DNA from 3 places in the Pseudomonas sp. S2_E02 genome. Region 1 is predicted to be linked to each of the others. Evidence: riboswitches for the same ligand, from Rfam matches in the RefSeq annotation. Region 1 holds a riboswitch; each other region holds the start of a gene.

Evidence for each region. A riboswitch is a leader RNA that binds a small molecule or an ion and turns the genes downstream of it on or off. The one in region 1 is predicted to bind cobalamin.
Region 2: another riboswitch for cobalamin. It lies ahead of AB4O01_RS02790 (ABC transporter substrate-binding protein); the one in region 1 lies ahead of AB4O01_RS07430 (CbtB domain-containing protein).
Region 3: another riboswitch for cobalamin. It lies ahead of cobO (cob(I)yrinic acid a,c-diamide adenosyltransferase); the one in region 1 lies ahead of AB4O01_RS07430 (CbtB domain-containing protein).

The regions. Positions count from the first base shown of each region.
Region 1 is NZ_CP162761.1:1,645,323-1,650,555, forward strand. It holds gene AB4O01_RS07410 (ATP-grasp domain-containing protein) at 1-953, shown strand, start outside; gene AB4O01_RS07415 (sugar phosphate isomerase/epimerase family protein) at 950-1,867, shown strand; gene AB4O01_RS07420 (AzlC family ABC transporter permease) at 1,857-2,549, shown strand; gene AB4O01_RS07425 (hypothetical protein) at 2,542-2,868, shown strand; cobalamin riboswitch at 2,903-3,124, shown strand; gene AB4O01_RS07430 (CbtB domain-containing protein) at 3,248-3,445, shown strand; gene AB4O01_RS07435 (CbtA family protein) at 3,457-4,155, shown strand; gene AB4O01_RS07440 (cobalamin biosynthesis protein) at 4,152-4,565, shown strand; gene cobM (precorrin-4 C(11)-methyltransferase) at 4,647-5,233, shown strand, end outside.
Region 2 is NZ_CP162761.1:629,801-635,033, reverse strand. It holds gene AB4O01_RS02805 (LysR substrate-binding domain-containing protein) at 1-330, shown strand, start outside; gene phnX (phosphonoacetaldehyde hydrolase) at 405-1,232, shown strand; gene AB4O01_RS02795 (Ppx/GppA family phosphatase) at 1,580-2,515, shown strand; cobalamin riboswitch at 2,558-2,751, shown strand; gene AB4O01_RS02790 (ABC transporter substrate-binding protein) at 2,896-3,909, shown strand; gene AB4O01_RS02785 (FecCD family ABC transporter permease) at 3,918-4,922, shown strand; gene AB4O01_RS02780 (ABC transporter ATP-binding protein) at 4,919-5,233, shown strand, end outside.
Region 3 is NZ_CP162761.1:6,420,986-6,426,218, forward strand. It holds gene AB4O01_RS28870 (PQQ-dependent sugar dehydrogenase) at 1-972, opposite strand, end outside; gene AB4O01_RS28875 (hypothetical protein) at 1,039-1,623, opposite strand; cobalamin riboswitch at 1,787-2,016, shown strand; gene cobO (cob(I)yrinic acid a,c-diamide adenosyltransferase) at 2,098-2,709, shown strand; gene AB4O01_RS28885 (cobyrinate a,c-diamide synthase) at 2,706-4,055, shown strand; gene bluB (5,6-dimethylbenzimidazole synthase) at 4,103-4,753, shown strand; gene cbiB (adenosylcobinamide-phosphate synthase CbiB) at 4,750-5,233, shown strand, end outside.

The sequences.
Region 1 (5,233 bases):
ATGCCGTGGTTTCGTTTTCGGAACTGGGCCTGTTGCCCGCGTCACGCTTGGGCGAACGTCTGGGCATCGTCCACAACAACCTGCGCAGTGTGGAAGTCAGTCGCGACAAACTGCTGTTTCGCCAATTGCTCAAAGGCAGTCGCTACGAGTTGCCCACTGCCGCTATCAACCATGGTGCCGAGGCTCGCGCTTTCGTGCTGCGCCATGGCCCGGCCATCGTCAAACCCGTCAACGGTTCGGGCAGTCAGGGCGTCTATGCCATAGACAGGCCCGAGGATGTCGAACACCTCTCGCTGGAGGGAAACAATCTGATCGAGGCCTTCGCCAGCGGCGACGAATACAGCGTTGAATCCCTCAGCCTGGATGGCCAGCACCGGATTCTCGGCATCACGCGCAAATACACCAGCGGTGCCCCCGGTTATGTCGAAACCGGGCATGACTTTCCTGCCGGGCTCGACGAGAAAACCGCCGCGCAGATCGAAGAAGCGGTGCTGTGGCTGCTCGGGCGAATGGGCAACCGCTGGGGCCCGGCCCACACGGAAATCAAGCTGGACGGTTCACGCCTGCAATTCATCGAAACCCAGACCCGCTTCGGCGGTGACCAGATCTGGGAGATGGTCTGGAAAACCACAGGGGTGCATTTGGCAGCCAGCACCATCGCCGCGATGGCCGGCACGTCACTGCCGACGCCCGAGAAAACCTACGCCAAAATGGCGATCCGCTACATCGAGGCGGCCCCGACCGCCGATCCGCAACAGCTCCAGGCACGCCTGCTGCAACACCCGTTTGCATTACGCGTGAACCTCAACCCCGACAAGTTCGGCCAGAGCATCAGCCGTTCCGCAGACCGCCACGGCTACACGCTGCTGGGCTGCAGCGACGCCGACGACCCGGCGGACTTCAACGCCGCGATCACCCACCCAGAGTTCACTACGCAAGGACCAGCGCAATGACCCGTAAAGACCCGCTATATCACATCGAAGGCCCGATCAGCGCTCACTTCCCGATGATCTCCTTTTCCACCAATGTCTACGACAACCCAGCAGACATCCTGGGTTCGATCACCGATCTGGCCAGACATTTCCAAGCGGTCGAGTTCGAGATCGGCGAAGACGCCGAAAAAACCTTCTGGTCGCTGAGCGCCGAAGACCGGTCTGAGCTTGCCGGGAAAATCCGCAGCTTCGCCGAACACAATGGCATCACGCTGACCGTCCACGCCGGATGGTGGGGTCGCCAGTACAACCTGTGCTCCCCGGATTTGACCGAACGTGCCCAAGCGGTGGACTGTCTGAGTGCCGCCGTGGAGTTTTCCCACGAGGCCGGCGCCACCAGCGTCACTTTTCATCCCGGCTACAAAGATCAACTGGAAAACGGCGAACTGCTGGACAACCTGATAGTAGCGATCAACCAGGTGACCAAGCGCTGCAACACCGATGGCATCGCCCTGTGCCTGGAGAACATGGGCGGTCAGCGGCCGAAATTCCCGGTCTTCACCGTCGAGGAACACCTGCGCTTTCACAAGGAGACCGGGTGCTTCGTGACCATCGACGTGACGCATCTGTGCTCACTGCTGCCGTATGGTGAAAGCCTGTTCAAAGCCATTGCCGATCTGGCGCCGGTTACCCGGCATCTGCACATTGCCGACCTCAACAACACCCACCATCAACATCTGCCGATTGGCGAAGGCAACTTGCGCCTGAGCGATGTGCTCAATCGCTTCGCGGTCAACGGCTATCGGGGGGTGGCCGTGGTGGAAGAGTTCATTCCGCGCTTCTCCACCGAGTACTACCTGGAAAAAGCCCTGGCCTACAAGAACGGCGTAGAGCAATTGCTGGCCGGCTCGCGGCACAGCACTCATGCTGGTTGAGTCGAACCTGGCAAAACCGGCGTCGCGCAGCGAGATCGCGACCGGTATCCGCGATGCGCTACCGTTCGTCTTCTCGCTGCTGCTGACCTTCACCCTGATCGGCATGCTCGGGCGCCGCCATGGTCTGGATCTTCCGGCCATGGTGGTTTTCAGCGGTACGGTAATGGCCTCGCCGTTGCAACTGACGCTGCTGGAAACCCCCGCGCACCTGCTTAACGCCTTTGGCGTGCTGGTCTCGGCGCTGAGTATCAACTTGCGTTTTCTGGTCTTCACACTGAGCCTGAAATCCAGCCTCCAGGGCCCGGTCAAAGCGTTCGTCCCCGCCCTGGCGGTGATGGCAAATGCGGCTTTCACGTTGATGTCGATCCGCAAGGATCAGCAACCGATCAGCCGCCCGTATGCCAACACCGTGTGCTTTCTGCTGTACGCCGCCGCCCTGCTTGGCACCGTGGTCGGGTACTGTTTCGCCAGCGTGGCCGACAACGCAGTGATGGATCACGTCAGTGTGGTGATCGCGATTTTCATCAGCGCTTCGCTTGGCAAGATGGCCCGCGACCGTCACAGCTTCCATGCGCAATGGATTGCCGGCCTGGCCACCGCCGCGAGCTTGTTGTGGCTGGGCGAGGTCAGCTTGCTGCTGGTGCTCGCCATCACCGTTCTGACGAGCTATGTCTATGATTGAACCTGGTACTTTCTGGCTGTACGTACTGATTTGCGCGCTGGTTTCGATCGTCTGCCGCTTGCTGCCGCTGGCCGTCGATGTCGAACGGCTTTCGGCAACTGCCCGCGCTTTCATCGATCGTCTGGGAAAATACACATCGGTGGCGATGCTCGTCAGCCTGCTGGCGGTCTCACTCTATCCTTTGGCCAGCCAGCACCTGGCGGCCATGCCATGGATCCTGCCGGTGGCGTTGGCGTGGCTGCTGAGCCTGACGCGAATCAAATCCTATTATGCGTTCCTGATGGCGCTGGGGGTGTACGTCCTGCTGATCATGCGCTAGGCGTCGATTGACTCAAATCCCCCGCCCATGCTCTCCTACACAACTTGTTACGGGTGCCCTTCACAGGGTGAAACGGGAAACCGGTGAATCATGTGCTTTACTCAAGCCCATGTCAGTCCGGTGCTGCCCCCGCAACGGTAAGCGAGCGAAGCGTCAAAACCACTGTGCCAATACGGTATGGGAAGGTGACGCTTGCAGGTCGGCCTGACGCCAGCCCCTCGTGAGCCCGGAGACCGGCCCGCAACACACAGCCCGCATTTGTGCGGCGCTGCACATAACAAACCCGCGGTGGGCGGGCGCTGTTCGAACCTCTGCGAGCCCGACCCGCAGGGGTTTTCATGCGCTCTATTCACCCGCTGACACTCCAGAGGGAAGCGCCATGTCGATTATCAGCAGCACCGGCAGCAACACGGACAAAATCGCCAGCACCACCACCCTGAGCCAACGCCTGACCGCCGCGATCTTTGCATCGATCCTCGGCGCCAGTCTGGTTTACTTTGCCGGTTTCTCGCACATCGAAGCGGTACACAACGCCGCCCACGATACCCGCCACAGCGCCGCGTTCCCGTGCCATTGAGACCTGCCGACATGATCAAGCGTATCGCGCAAACTGCAGGTTTCTCTGGTCTGCTGGCCGCCCTGCTCCTCACTCTGCTGCAAAGCTTCTGGGTTTCGCCGCTGATTCTGCAGGCGGAAACTTTCGAGAAGTCCGAGCCGGTGGCGGTTCACGAACACGCCGCTGGCGTGGCTGCGCACACCCATGATGCCGAGGCCTGGGAGCCGGAAGACGGCTGGCAGCGCGTAGTCTCGACCACTGGCGGTAATCTGGTCGTAGCCGTCGGTTTCGCCCTGATGCTCGCCGGCCTCTACACCCTGCGCGCGCCGACCAAAACTTCGCAGGGCCTGCTCTGGGGCCTGGCCGGTTACGCGACGTTCGTGCTTGCTCCGACCTTGGGCCTGCCACCAGAACTGCCGGGCACCGCTGCGGCTGATCTGGCTTCGCGGCAGACGTGGTGGATCGGCACGGCCGCTTCGACGGCTGTAGGTCTGTCGCTGATCGCGTTCAGCCGTCACTGGCTGATGAAGGTCCTCGGTGTGGCCATCCTCGCTGTGCCCCACGTGATCGGCGCACCGCAACCGGAAGTGCATTCGATGCTCGCCCCCGAAGCACTCGAAGCTCAGTTCAAAATCGCTTCGCAGTTGACCAACGTGGCGTTCTGGCTGGCCCTGGGCCTGATCAGCGCTTGGTTGTTCCGCCGCAAAAGCGCTGGTCAATACCACGCATGACCGATGACCGCGCAGCGCCGACCTTCGTGGTCGGCCTGGGCTGCCAGCGCGGCTGCCCGGCCAGCACGCTGCGCGCGTTACTCGATCAAGCGCTACAGGCGCATCGCATTGAGCTTGAGGCGGTGAAAGCGTTGGCCAGTATCGACTTGAAGCGCGACGAGCCGGGCCTGCAAGAACTTGCTGCACAACTGGCCCTGCCCCTGCTGTACTTCAGCAGTGACGAACTGGCCAGCTACCAACAGCGGCTCAGTCACCATTCACAGATTGCTTACGAACGCACCGGTTGCTACGGCGTCGCCGAAAGTGCCGCGCTTGCGCTCGCTGAACAGCTGATTCAAGCGCCGGCAAAACTGCTGATCTCCCGGCAAAAATACGCTCAGGCCACGCTGGCATTGGCCGGCGCGGCGTAAAATCCCGATAATCCCCGCCATTGATCATGAGCGTTGTTCATCTGCAACGCAGTCGTGCCCTCTTTTACTCAGGATTCAACGATGACCGTCTACTTCATTGGCGCCGGCCCCGGCGACCCGGAATTGATCACTGTCAAAGGCCAGCGGCTGATTCGCAGTTGCCCGGTGATTATCTACGCAGGTTCGCTAGTGCCGGCGGCGGTACTCGACGGCCATCAAGCCGAAACAGTGGTGAACAGCGCCGAATTGCATCTGGAACAGATCATCGAATTGATCAAGACCGCGCATGCCAAGGGTCAGGATGTGGCGCGGGTGCATTCCGGCGATCCGAGTCTGTATGGCGCGATCGGCGAGCAGATCCGTTATCTGCGTGAGCTGGATATTCCGTTCGAGATCATTCCCGGCGTGACGGCCACCGCAGCCTGTGCGGCGTTGCTTGGCGCGGAATTGACGCTGCCGGACGTGTCGCAAAGCGTGATTCTGACCCGCTACGCCGACAAAACCGCAATGCCGGCAGGCGAAGAGCTTGGCAGTCTGGCGCAGCATGGCGCGACCATGGCGATTCATCTGGGCGTTAATCATCTGGATAAGATTCTGGCCGAACTGTTGCCGCACTACGGCGCGGATTGCCCGATTGCGGTGATTCACCGAGCAACATGGCCGGATCA
Region 2 (5,233 bases), 1.0 Mb from region 1:
CACATCAGTGAAATCAGTGGCGAAAAATGGGTGATGCGCGAATCCAGTGCACGCACCCGACAACTGGTGGAAGAAAGCTGCAAGCGCCTCAATATCGATCTCAACTGCGTCATGCAACTCAACAGCCGCGAAGCCATCGTCCACGCGATCGTCAAGGGCATCGGCATCGGGTTTGTCTCGGCGGTCGAGTACGCCGAAACCCCGGGCACCACGCCGATCACCTTTGTCGATCACCCGTTCTTTATCGAATACCACCTGTGCTGCCTCGGCATCCGCCGGAACCGGCCAGTGATTGCCGAACTGTTTGATGCGAATCCACCGCTGACCTGATCAGCACTGACCCTTGAACCGCCTACCTCATTGCCGAGGGACGGCCCACGCTTACCTGAAAACGGAGATTGACCATGCAGTACCAACAACCGACTCACCTGCAAGCCGCGATCCTCGACTGGGCCGGCACCGTTGTCGATTTCGGCTCGTTTGCGCCGACGCAGATTTTCGTCGAGGCCTTTGCCGAGTTTGGCGTCGCCGTGTCGCTGGAAGAAGCGCGCGGGCCAATGGGCATGGGCAAGTGGGATCACATTCGCACGCTGTGCAACCTGCCGCAGATTGCCGAGCGTTACCGCGCGGCGTTTGATCGCTTGCCGAGTGACGACGATGTAACGGCAATCTACGAACGTTTCATGCCGCTGCAGATCGAGAAAATCGCCCTGCATTCGGCGCTGATTCCGGGCGCGCTCGAAGCCATTGCAGCATTGCGCGACAAGGGTTTGAAAATCGGTTCGTGCTCGGGCTACCCGGCGGTGGTAATGGCCAAGGTTGTCGAACTGGCGCGGGAAAATGGCTATGTCGCCGGTCATGTCGTTGCCACCGATGAAGTGCCCAATGGCCGGCCGTATCCGGCGCAGGCGTTGGCCAACGTGATTGCCCTGGGCATCGATGACGTGGCCGCCTGCGTCAAGGTCGACGACACCTGGCCGGGAATTCTCGAAGGCCGCGCCGCCGGCATGTGGACGGTGGCGTTGACCTGTTCCGGCAACGCACTGGGCCTGACCTATGAGCAATACAAGGCGTTGCCGTCGGATCGACTGGCGGAAGAACGCGCGCGGATCGGCAAGATGTTCGCCCCTTCGCGCCCGCACTACCTGATCGACACCATCGCCGAACTGCCCGAAGTGATCGAAGACATCAATGCGCGCCTGGCCCGGGGCGAAACTCCGCAGTCCTGCTGATTGATCGTCCGCACCCCGCGCTGATCGTTCCCACGCTCTGCGTGGGAATGCAGCCCGTGACGCTCCGCGTCACTGGACGCGGAGCGTCCCTAGAGGCGTTCCCACGCGGAGCGTGGGAACGATCAACAGCCAAATCGCGGGCAAAAAAAAGCTGCCAAAACTGGCAGCAAAAACTTTAAGAACACGCGATGTATTGACCTCAGCATAGACGCCGGATAATGACAGTGTCGTGACAGTCGCAAATTCATTCAATCGCCCCGCCCCCGTCATCAGGATGTCATCAAGATCACGGCAGAATCCTCGCAAACCGTCTTGAGCCTCGCGACGGATGCTCTGCAAGGATTCCCATGAAAGACGACGCCTCGCTGTTTGCCGCCATCGACCTGGGTTCGAACGCCTTTCGCCTGATGATCGGCCAGTCGGTGCGCAGCCGCAAAGGCTTGCAGATTCAGGAAGTGAAAACCCTGCGCGAACCGGTGCGCCTCGCCGAAGGCTTTGATGGCGGCGCACTGGATGCCTTGGCACTGGATCGCGGCTGGCAGGCGTTGGCGCGGTTCGGCAAGAAGCTGCGTGGTTTCGAGGCCGGCCGTGTTCGTGCGGTGGCCACAAGCGCGGTGCGTGAAGCGGACAACGCGCAACTGTTTCTGGCCAGTGCCGAGCGGCATCTGGGCTTTCCCATCGACGTCATTTGCGGCCATGAAGAGGCGCGGCTGGTCTACGCCGGCGTAACTCACGCCTTGCCCAGCGCCGACGACCTGCGCCTGGTGGTCGACATCGGCGGCGGCTCCACCGAGCTGATCCTCGGCCAGGGCTCACAACCCTTGTTAACCGAAAGCATCGCCATCGGCAGCGGCACCTTGAGCACGCGATTCTTTCGCGGCGGCGATGTGTCCGCCAGCGCGCTACAGGAGGCCGAACGCTTCGCCATCCTGCAGTTTGAAAAAGTTGCCCGGCGCTACCGTGCTCAGGGCTGGCAGCAAACCATCGGCTCTTCCGGCACCGCGCGCATGCTCGCCAAAGTACTCAAGACCAATCGCCTCAACGACTTCGGCCAGGACGGCATCACCTACGGCGGCCTGCTGCGCCTGTCGCTGCTGTTGTTGAAGGTAAACAACGTGCAACAGCTCAAGCTCGCAGGCCTGCAACCACACCGCCAGAGCATTCTGCCCGGCGGTCTGGTGTTAATGCTGGCGGCATTCAAAGTGTTCGGTATCGCACAAATGCTGCCCTCCGAACCGGGCCTGCGTCTGGGCGTGTTGCACGGTTTGATGAGCCAGCACTAATCCTCGCCGCAACAGATTCGTCTCCCCTTCGGCGGCTTGATCGACTACCATGCCGCCGCTGGTTCCCGAACGGGACTAATAGGGAATCCGGGGTGCTTGCACAGCATTGACCGGAACTGCCCCCGCAACTGTAGGTGCCGAGCCTGCTCCACGACTGCCACTGGGTGAATCCCGGGAAGGCCGGAGCCAGGCGATGACGCATCAGTCAGGAGACCTGCCGGCACAGTGATTACTAACCGGCGGGGTGTCCGGGAAGGACATCGTGCCGTGCGCGTCTTCGTTGGCTGCCCGGCCTTGCGCTGTTTTCCTGACCGCGTTCGATGGTGTGTTTCCAGACCGTACTCTCCCGCTCCCCGTACGGTTCCCCTGGAGACTGCCCCATGCTGCTGCCCCGCATCGCCACCCTCATCACCGGCCTGAGCCTTGGCGCCCTGGCGCAGGCGGCACCGACTGTCTATCCACTGACGGTCGAGAACTGCGGCAGCACCCTGACCTTCCAGTACGCACCGACGCGCACCGTGACCATCGGCCAGGCCGGCACGGAGATGCTCTACGCCATGGGCCTGGGCGACAAAGTCGTCGGCACCTCACTGTGGTTCAACAATGTGCTGGCCAAATACAAGGCACAAAACGACCAGATCGAGCGCCTGGCTGACAACGAGCCGAGTTTCGAGTCGGTAATCGGCAAGCGTCCGGAACTGGTCGCCGTGGAACTGGAATGGATGGTCGGCCCGCAAGGCGCGGTGGGCACGCGCGAGCAGTTTCATGAACTGAAGATTCCAACGTACCTGCTGCCTTCCGATTGCGAAGCCAAGGACAACCTCGTCGGCGCCGATGGCACGCGACTGGCGCCGTTTCACATCGAGACGATTTACAAAAGCGTGAGCCAACTGGCGCAGATCTTCGATGTTCAGGAGCGTGGCCAGCAGCTCAATGATCAACTCAAGGCAAGTCTCGCCAAATCGATTGCCACCGCCCAAGGCAAACAGCTCAAAGACGCCAGCGCGCTGGTGTGGTTCTCCAGCGCACAAATGGACATCGAGCCGTTCGTGGCCGGGCACAAAGGCGTTCCCGATTTCATGCTCAGCACCCTCGGCGTGCGCAACGTGGTGGCGTCCGATGAGGAGTGGCCAACCGTCGGTTGGGAAACCATCGCCAAGGCCAATCCGACCTTCCTGGTCATCGCGCGCATGGATCGTCGACGTTTCCCCGCCGACGACTATGAAAAGAAACTCGCCTTCCTGCGCAGTGATCCGGTGACGCGCAACATGGACGCGGTGAAACACAACCGCATCATCATTATCGACGCCATGGCCCTGCAGGCGAGCCTGCGCATGTTCGAGGGCATTGAGCAATTGGCCACGGCCATCAACGGCTATGACCTGTCGCAATGAGTGCCAGCCTGATCCGCACGTTCCTGGCCCTGGCGACCCTGTTGATTGCAGTGGTCGCCGGCGTGGCCATCGGTGAAACCTCGATTGCACCGGACGTGGTGTTGCAAGTGCTGGCGAACAAACTGTGGGGCGCCGGGCATGTCCTCGACCCGATCGATGAAGGCATCATCTGGAACTACCGCCTGACCCGGGCATTGGTCGCGGCGGCATGCGGTGCAGGGTTAGCGACCTGCGGAGTGATTTTACAGTCGCTGCTGCGCAATCCGTTGGCCGATCCCTATCTGCTGGGCATTTCTGCCGGCGCCTCGACCGGAGCGGTGATGGTCGCGCTGCTTGGCGTAGGTGCCGGGATCATCTCACTGTCAGTCGGTGCCTTCGCCGGCGCGGTCACGGCGTTCGTGCTGGTGATTGTGCTGGCGCGGGTCAGCGGCTCGGCCAGCGGTACCGGGCAGATCATTCTCGCGGGGATCGCCGGTTCGCAGCTGTTCAATGCGCTGACGGCGTTTCTGATCACCCGCTCGGCCAGCTCCGAGCAGGCGCGCGGGATCATGTTCTGGTTGCTGGGCAATCTTGGCGGCGTGCGCTGGCCATCGGTGTGGCTGGCGGTGCCAGTGGCCGTATTGGGGTTGGTTGTCTGCCTGTGGCATCGGCGGGCGCTAGATGCGTTTACCTTTGGTGCGGATTCGGCGGCGTCGCTCGGCATTCCGGTGCGGCGTGTGCAGATTCTGCTGATCGGTTGTGCAGCGCTGGTGACGGCAGTGATGGTGTCGATTGTCGGCTCGATCGGTTTTGTCGGTCTGGTCATTCCTCATGCCGCGCGTCTGTTGCTGGGCACCGGTCATGCGCGGTTGCTGCCGGCCAGTGCGTTGGGTGGCGCGGTGTTTCTGATAGCCGCCGATGTGCTGTCGCGCACACTGATCAAGGGCCAGGTGATTCCGGTCGGGGTGATTACCGCGCTGGTCGGGGCGCCGGTGTTTGCCTTGATTCTGGTTGGCCGCAGGTCGGCACGATGAACAGTGTTTTGAGTTGTTCCGGCCTGAGCTTCAGGGTGCGCGGCGCCGAGTTGCTCAACGGTGTCAGCCTTGAGGTTCAGCGTGGCGAAACCCTGGGCATTGTCGGGCCGAATGGCGCGGGCAAATCCACTCTGTTGAAGTTGCTGGCCGGGCTGCGTGAACCGAGCGCTGGCGAGGTGCTGCTCGACGGTCTGCGCCTGGGCAAAATGGCCCGGCGCAGCATTGCGCAAAAGCTTGCGGTGGTTGAGCAACAAGCTGATACCGACGATGGCATTCGCGTGTTCGACGCAGTGGCGTTGGGGCGTACGCCG
Region 3 (5,233 bases), 1.8 Mb from region 1:
CACCAGATCGGGGTTTTGCGGCGTAACGCGGACATCGACATGCTGACCGTAGTAACTGAACGGCCAGCCATAGAAACCACCGTCCTTCACTGAAGTGATGTAGTCCGGCACCAGATCACTGCCGATCTCGTCACGCTCGTTGACGGCTGTCCACAGCGCCCCACTGGTGGGTTCCCAGGCCAGGCCATTGGGGTTGCGGATGCCCGAGGCGAAGATGCGGTGATTGCCGGTCGCCCGATCGACTTCCCAGATCGCTGCGCGGCCTTCTTCTTTATCCAGACCATTTTCACCGACGTTGCTGTTCGATCCGACAGTGACGTACAGCTTGCTGCCGTCCTTGCTGGCGATGACGTTTTTGGTCCAGTGGTGATTCAGCGTGCCGCCCGGCAGATCGACTACCTTGATTGGCTGCGATTTGATCTCGGTCGCGCCCGGTTCGTAGTTAAAGCGCAGCAGGCGGTCGGTGTCGGCGACGTACAGATCATTGCCGACCAGGGTCATGCCGAACGGCGAGTTGAGGTTCTGCAGAAACACCGTGCGTGTTTCCGCGACGCCATCATGATCGGCGTCACGCAGCAGGGTGATGCGGTTCGGACTCGGTACGCCAGCGCCAGCCTTGCCCATGACCTTTTTCATCACCCAGCCACGAATGCCGCTGCTGTCATCAGGCTTCGGCGGGGCGTTGGTTTCCGCCACCAGCACATCGCCATTGGGTAGCACATAGAGCCAGCGCGGATGATCGAGGCCTTCAGCGAAGGCTGCCACCTGAGTACCGGCCGCTGCGGTCGGTTTGCCGCCCGCGGGCCAGCCGATCGCCGGGGCGATGTTCACCGTCGGAATCAGGGTCTTGTTTGGTTCAGGCAATTTCGGTGACGGGCCGGTGCCGTCGGAGACTTGCAGGCTGGAGGTTTCACCGCAGGCGGCGAGTCCTCCGGCGAAGGCGATGACAAAAACGAGCTGGGGCTTGCGCATTGCTGATCTTCCCTATGAATGCATTCCTAATCATAGAGGAGGGCGCAAGCCCGATGGTTCAACTGCTCAGCCGCGGGCTTCCTTGAACAGCACGGCAATGCCCGGGTGATAGTTGCCGGCTTCGCTGCGCAATTTGCGGTAGGCGTAGGGGAAATACCAGGCGACCGCGCAGGTGTGTTCCTTTTGCAGGTCGTCGACCATGTCTTGCAGCTCTTCGGGGCTGGCGCTGTGCTGGGCTTTTTGCGGCGCGACAAACAGGCAGCCGAGCTTGAGGTCGCTGGCATAACTGATGCGCTTGGCGTCGTTGGTGATGTCCAGCAGAGCTTGAGTCAGATTCAGGTTGGTGACCTTTGGCCAGCGCTGAGTGGCCTGGATAAAGGCGCGGTCTTCGGCACCGGCGAGAAACAGATCGGCGCGGGCATTGCGCTCGCCTTCTTCGTTCTGTTTACGTGTGGCAGTCTCGTTCAAAGTGACCAGCTCAGCCATCCAGGCCGCCGCCGAGAGCAATCCGAGATTGGCTTTCTCATCATGCCAGTAAGGGGTGTCGCTGTCGCCGCGCACGGCGTTGTAGCGGTCGATACAGTCAAACCAGCGTTCAAGCACTGGGCGCAGGAATTCCAGGCGCGGGTTGCTGATGATCATGCCTTGCATCGTCATCATCCTTTATTGTTGTAGTGGGCTTTTCGAGAAAAGCATGGCTCTTTGATATCATTTGTATCAGTGTGGCACAAGATTGGCGGCAGATAAGTGATCGGCGGCAGTTATTCGCCCGATGGCCGCCTCTTTAATTGACGCTCCACCCCCAACCCTCTAACCTTCGCGGCTTGTTTCAGGTGCTCTGTGACCTGCGTCGACAGAGTGAAACAGGGAAGCCGGTGAGGGTTGTCTTCGCACGAAGAACCACCACGATCCCGGCGCTGCCCCCGCAACGGTAAATGAGTGAAAACTGCGCCTTGAGCCACTGCCTCGAAAGAAGCGGGAAGGCGCGCAGTCAGGCATGCGCCGCTCATGAGCCCGGAGACCGGCCTGATCCATCCAGCGGCATCACGGTGGGCGATGCCAGGCTTTTTGCCGTCTATTCTTGTGCCTGCCCGCCGTTATCCAGCCTCAACGGAGAGCTCCCCCATGACTGATTCCCCCGAGCGCGACGAACGCCATCTGGCGCGTATGCAGCGCAAAAAAGCCGTGATCGACGAACGCATCGCCAACTCGCCTGACGAGTGTGGCCTGGTGCTGGTGCTGACCGGCAACGGCAAAGGCAAAAGCAGCTCGGCGTTCGGCATGCTCGCCCGTGCCATGGGCCACGGCATGCAGTGCGGCGTGGTGCAGTTCATCAAGGGCCGTAACAGCACCGGTGAGGAGTTGTTCTTCCGACGCTTCCCCGAGCAAGTGCGCTTCCACGTGATGGGCGAAGGTTTCACTTGGGAAACCCAGGATCGTCAGCGTGACATCGCCGCCGCCGAAGCCGCGTGGGCGGTCTCCCGCGAATTGCTGCGTGATCCGTCGATCGGTCTGGTGGTGCTCGACGAATTGAACATCGCCCTCAAGCACGGCTACCTCGATCTCGATCAGGTGCTCAGCGATCTGCAGGCGCGTCCGCCGATGCAGCATGTGATCGTCACCGGTCGCGCGGCCAAGCCGGAAATGATTGAGATGGGCGACACGGTCACCGAAATGGGCATGCTCAAACATGCCTTCCAGGCCGGCATCAAAGCGCAGAAAGGCGTCGAACTTTGAATCAACCACGTCACTGCCCGGCGGTACTCATCGCCGCGCCGGCCTCCGGTCAGGGCAAGACCACCGTCACCGCCGCGCTCGCCCGTTTGCATCGCAATCAGGGGCGCAAGGTGCGCGTGTTCAAATGCGGGCCGGACTTTCTCGATCCGATGATTCTCGAGCGCGCCAGCGGTGCGCCGGTGTATCAACTGGACATGTGGATGGTCGGCGAGCAGGAAAGTCGTCGTCTGTTGTGGGAAGCCGCCGCCGAGGCGGATCTGATTCTGATTGAAGGCGTGATGGGCCTGTTCGACGGCACGCCGTCCAGCGCCGATCTGGCGCGGCACTTCGGCGTGCCGGTGCTCGGGGTGATTGATGGGACGGCGATGGCGCAGACCTTTGGTGCGCTGGCGCTCGGCTTGGCCAAGTATCAGCCAGATCTGCCGTTTGCCGGTGTGTTGGCCAACCGCGTTGGCACCTTGCGCCATGCGCAATTGCTCGAAGGCAGCCTCACCGAAGGTCTGCGCTGGTACGGTGCGTTGTCCCGCGAAACCGGTATCGAACTGCCAAGTCGTCATCTCGGCCTGGTCCAGGCCAGTGAATTGAATGATCTGGATGTGCGTCTCGACGCCGCCGCCGACGCATTGGCCAGCAGTTGCGAGGTAGCGCTGCCACCGGCGGTGGAGTTTGCCGCACCGGACGTGATCGCTGTCGAGCCGTTGCTGAAGAATGTGCGGATTGCCGTCGCCCGTGATGAAGCGTTTGCTTTCACCTACGGCGCGAGTCTCGATCTGTTGCGGGCGATGGGCGCCGAGTTGAGTTTCTTCTCGCCGATCCGCGACTCGCAATTGCCTGAAGCGGATAGCCTGTATTTGCCCGGTGGGTATCCGGAACTGCACCACGTTGCGTTGTCGCAGAACACCGCGATGTGTGAGGCGATTCGCGCGCATCATGCGGCGGGTAAGCCGTTGCTCGCCGAGTGTGGTGGGATGCTGTACCTGCTCGATTCGTTGACTGACGTTGAAGGCACCCGCGCTGAATTGGTCGGGCTGCTTAAGGGCGATGCGGTGATGCAGAAGCGTCTGGCGGCGTTGGCGTTGCAAGCGGTGGATCTGCCGGAAGGTTCGTTGCGCGGGCACACTTATCATCATTCGTTGACGACTACCGAACTGGCGCCGATTGCGCGGGGTTTGAGTCCGAATGGTGGGCGCGGTGCCGAGGCGGTTTATCGGGAAGGGCGGATGACGGCTTCTTATGTGCACTTCTATTTCCCGTCGAACCCGAGTGCGATTGCCGCATTGTTTGCGCCAGACCGTGAGGCCGCCTTCGCGAGCAAGCTCGCTCCCACAGGGGATCGCGTTTCTTGAGCAAGCATCCCGTCCAATGTGGGAGCGAGCTTGCTCGCGAAAGGGCCATGACCGACAACACATTCTCCGAAGCCGAGCGCGAAGCGGTTTATAGAGCCATTGCCGAACGCCGCGACATGCGCCACTTCACCGGCGGCAGCGTCGAACCGGAGCTGTTGCGCCGACTACTGGAAGCCGCCCACCAGGCCCCAAGCGTCGGCCTGATGCAGCCCTGGCGTTTCATCCGCATCAGCGACCGCAGCCTGCGCGGGCAGATCCAGAATCTGGTGGAAGAAGAACGCATCCGCACAGCCGAAGCCCTCGGCGAGCGCAGTGACGAGTTCATGAAGCTCAAGGTCGAAGGCATCAATGATTGCGCCGAAGTGCTGGTCACCGCGTTGATGGATGATCGCGAAAAGCACATTTTCGGTCGCCGTACATTGCCGGAAATGGACATGGCCTCGCTGTCCTGCGCGATCCAGAATCTGTGGCTGGCCTCGCGCGCCGAAGGCCTGGGCATGGGCTGGGTCTCGCTTTTCGAACCGCAAGCGTTGGCGGATCTGCTGAAGCTGCCCGAGGGTGCCAAGCCACTGGCGGTTTTATGCCTGGGCCCGGTCAAGGAATTCTATCCGGCGCCGATGCTGGTACTCGAAGGGTGGGCGCAGGCGCGGCCGCTCAATGAGTTGCTGTACGAAAATTATTGGGGAGTGAGTCAATGAGTGTGGCGTTGTTGAGTGTCGCCGCAGTGGCGCTGGATGCGCTGTTGGGTGAACCGAAACGCTGGCATCCGCTGGTGGCGTTCGGCAATTTCGCCGGGCGCATCGAGCAACGCTTCAACGCCGGTGGCCGGGGTTGGCGCAGCCATGGGGTCACTGCGTGGGTGATCGCGGTGCTGCCGCTGACCTTGCTCGCCACGGCGTTTTCCTGGGCGCCATACGTGGGCTGGGTCGTCGAGATTCTCGCGCTGTATTGCGCCCTTGGCATGCGCAGCCTCGGTGAACATGTCGCGCCGGTCGCCGCCGCGTTGCGCGCGGATGATCTGGACGAGGCGCGCAAGCGTGTCGGCTATCTGGTCAGCCGCCAGACCGATGAACTCGACAGCACCGCCGTCGCCCGCGCCGCCACCGAGTCGGTGCTGGAAAACGGCAGCGATGCGGTGTTTGCCGCGCTGTTCTGGTTTGTCGTGGCGGGTGCGCCGG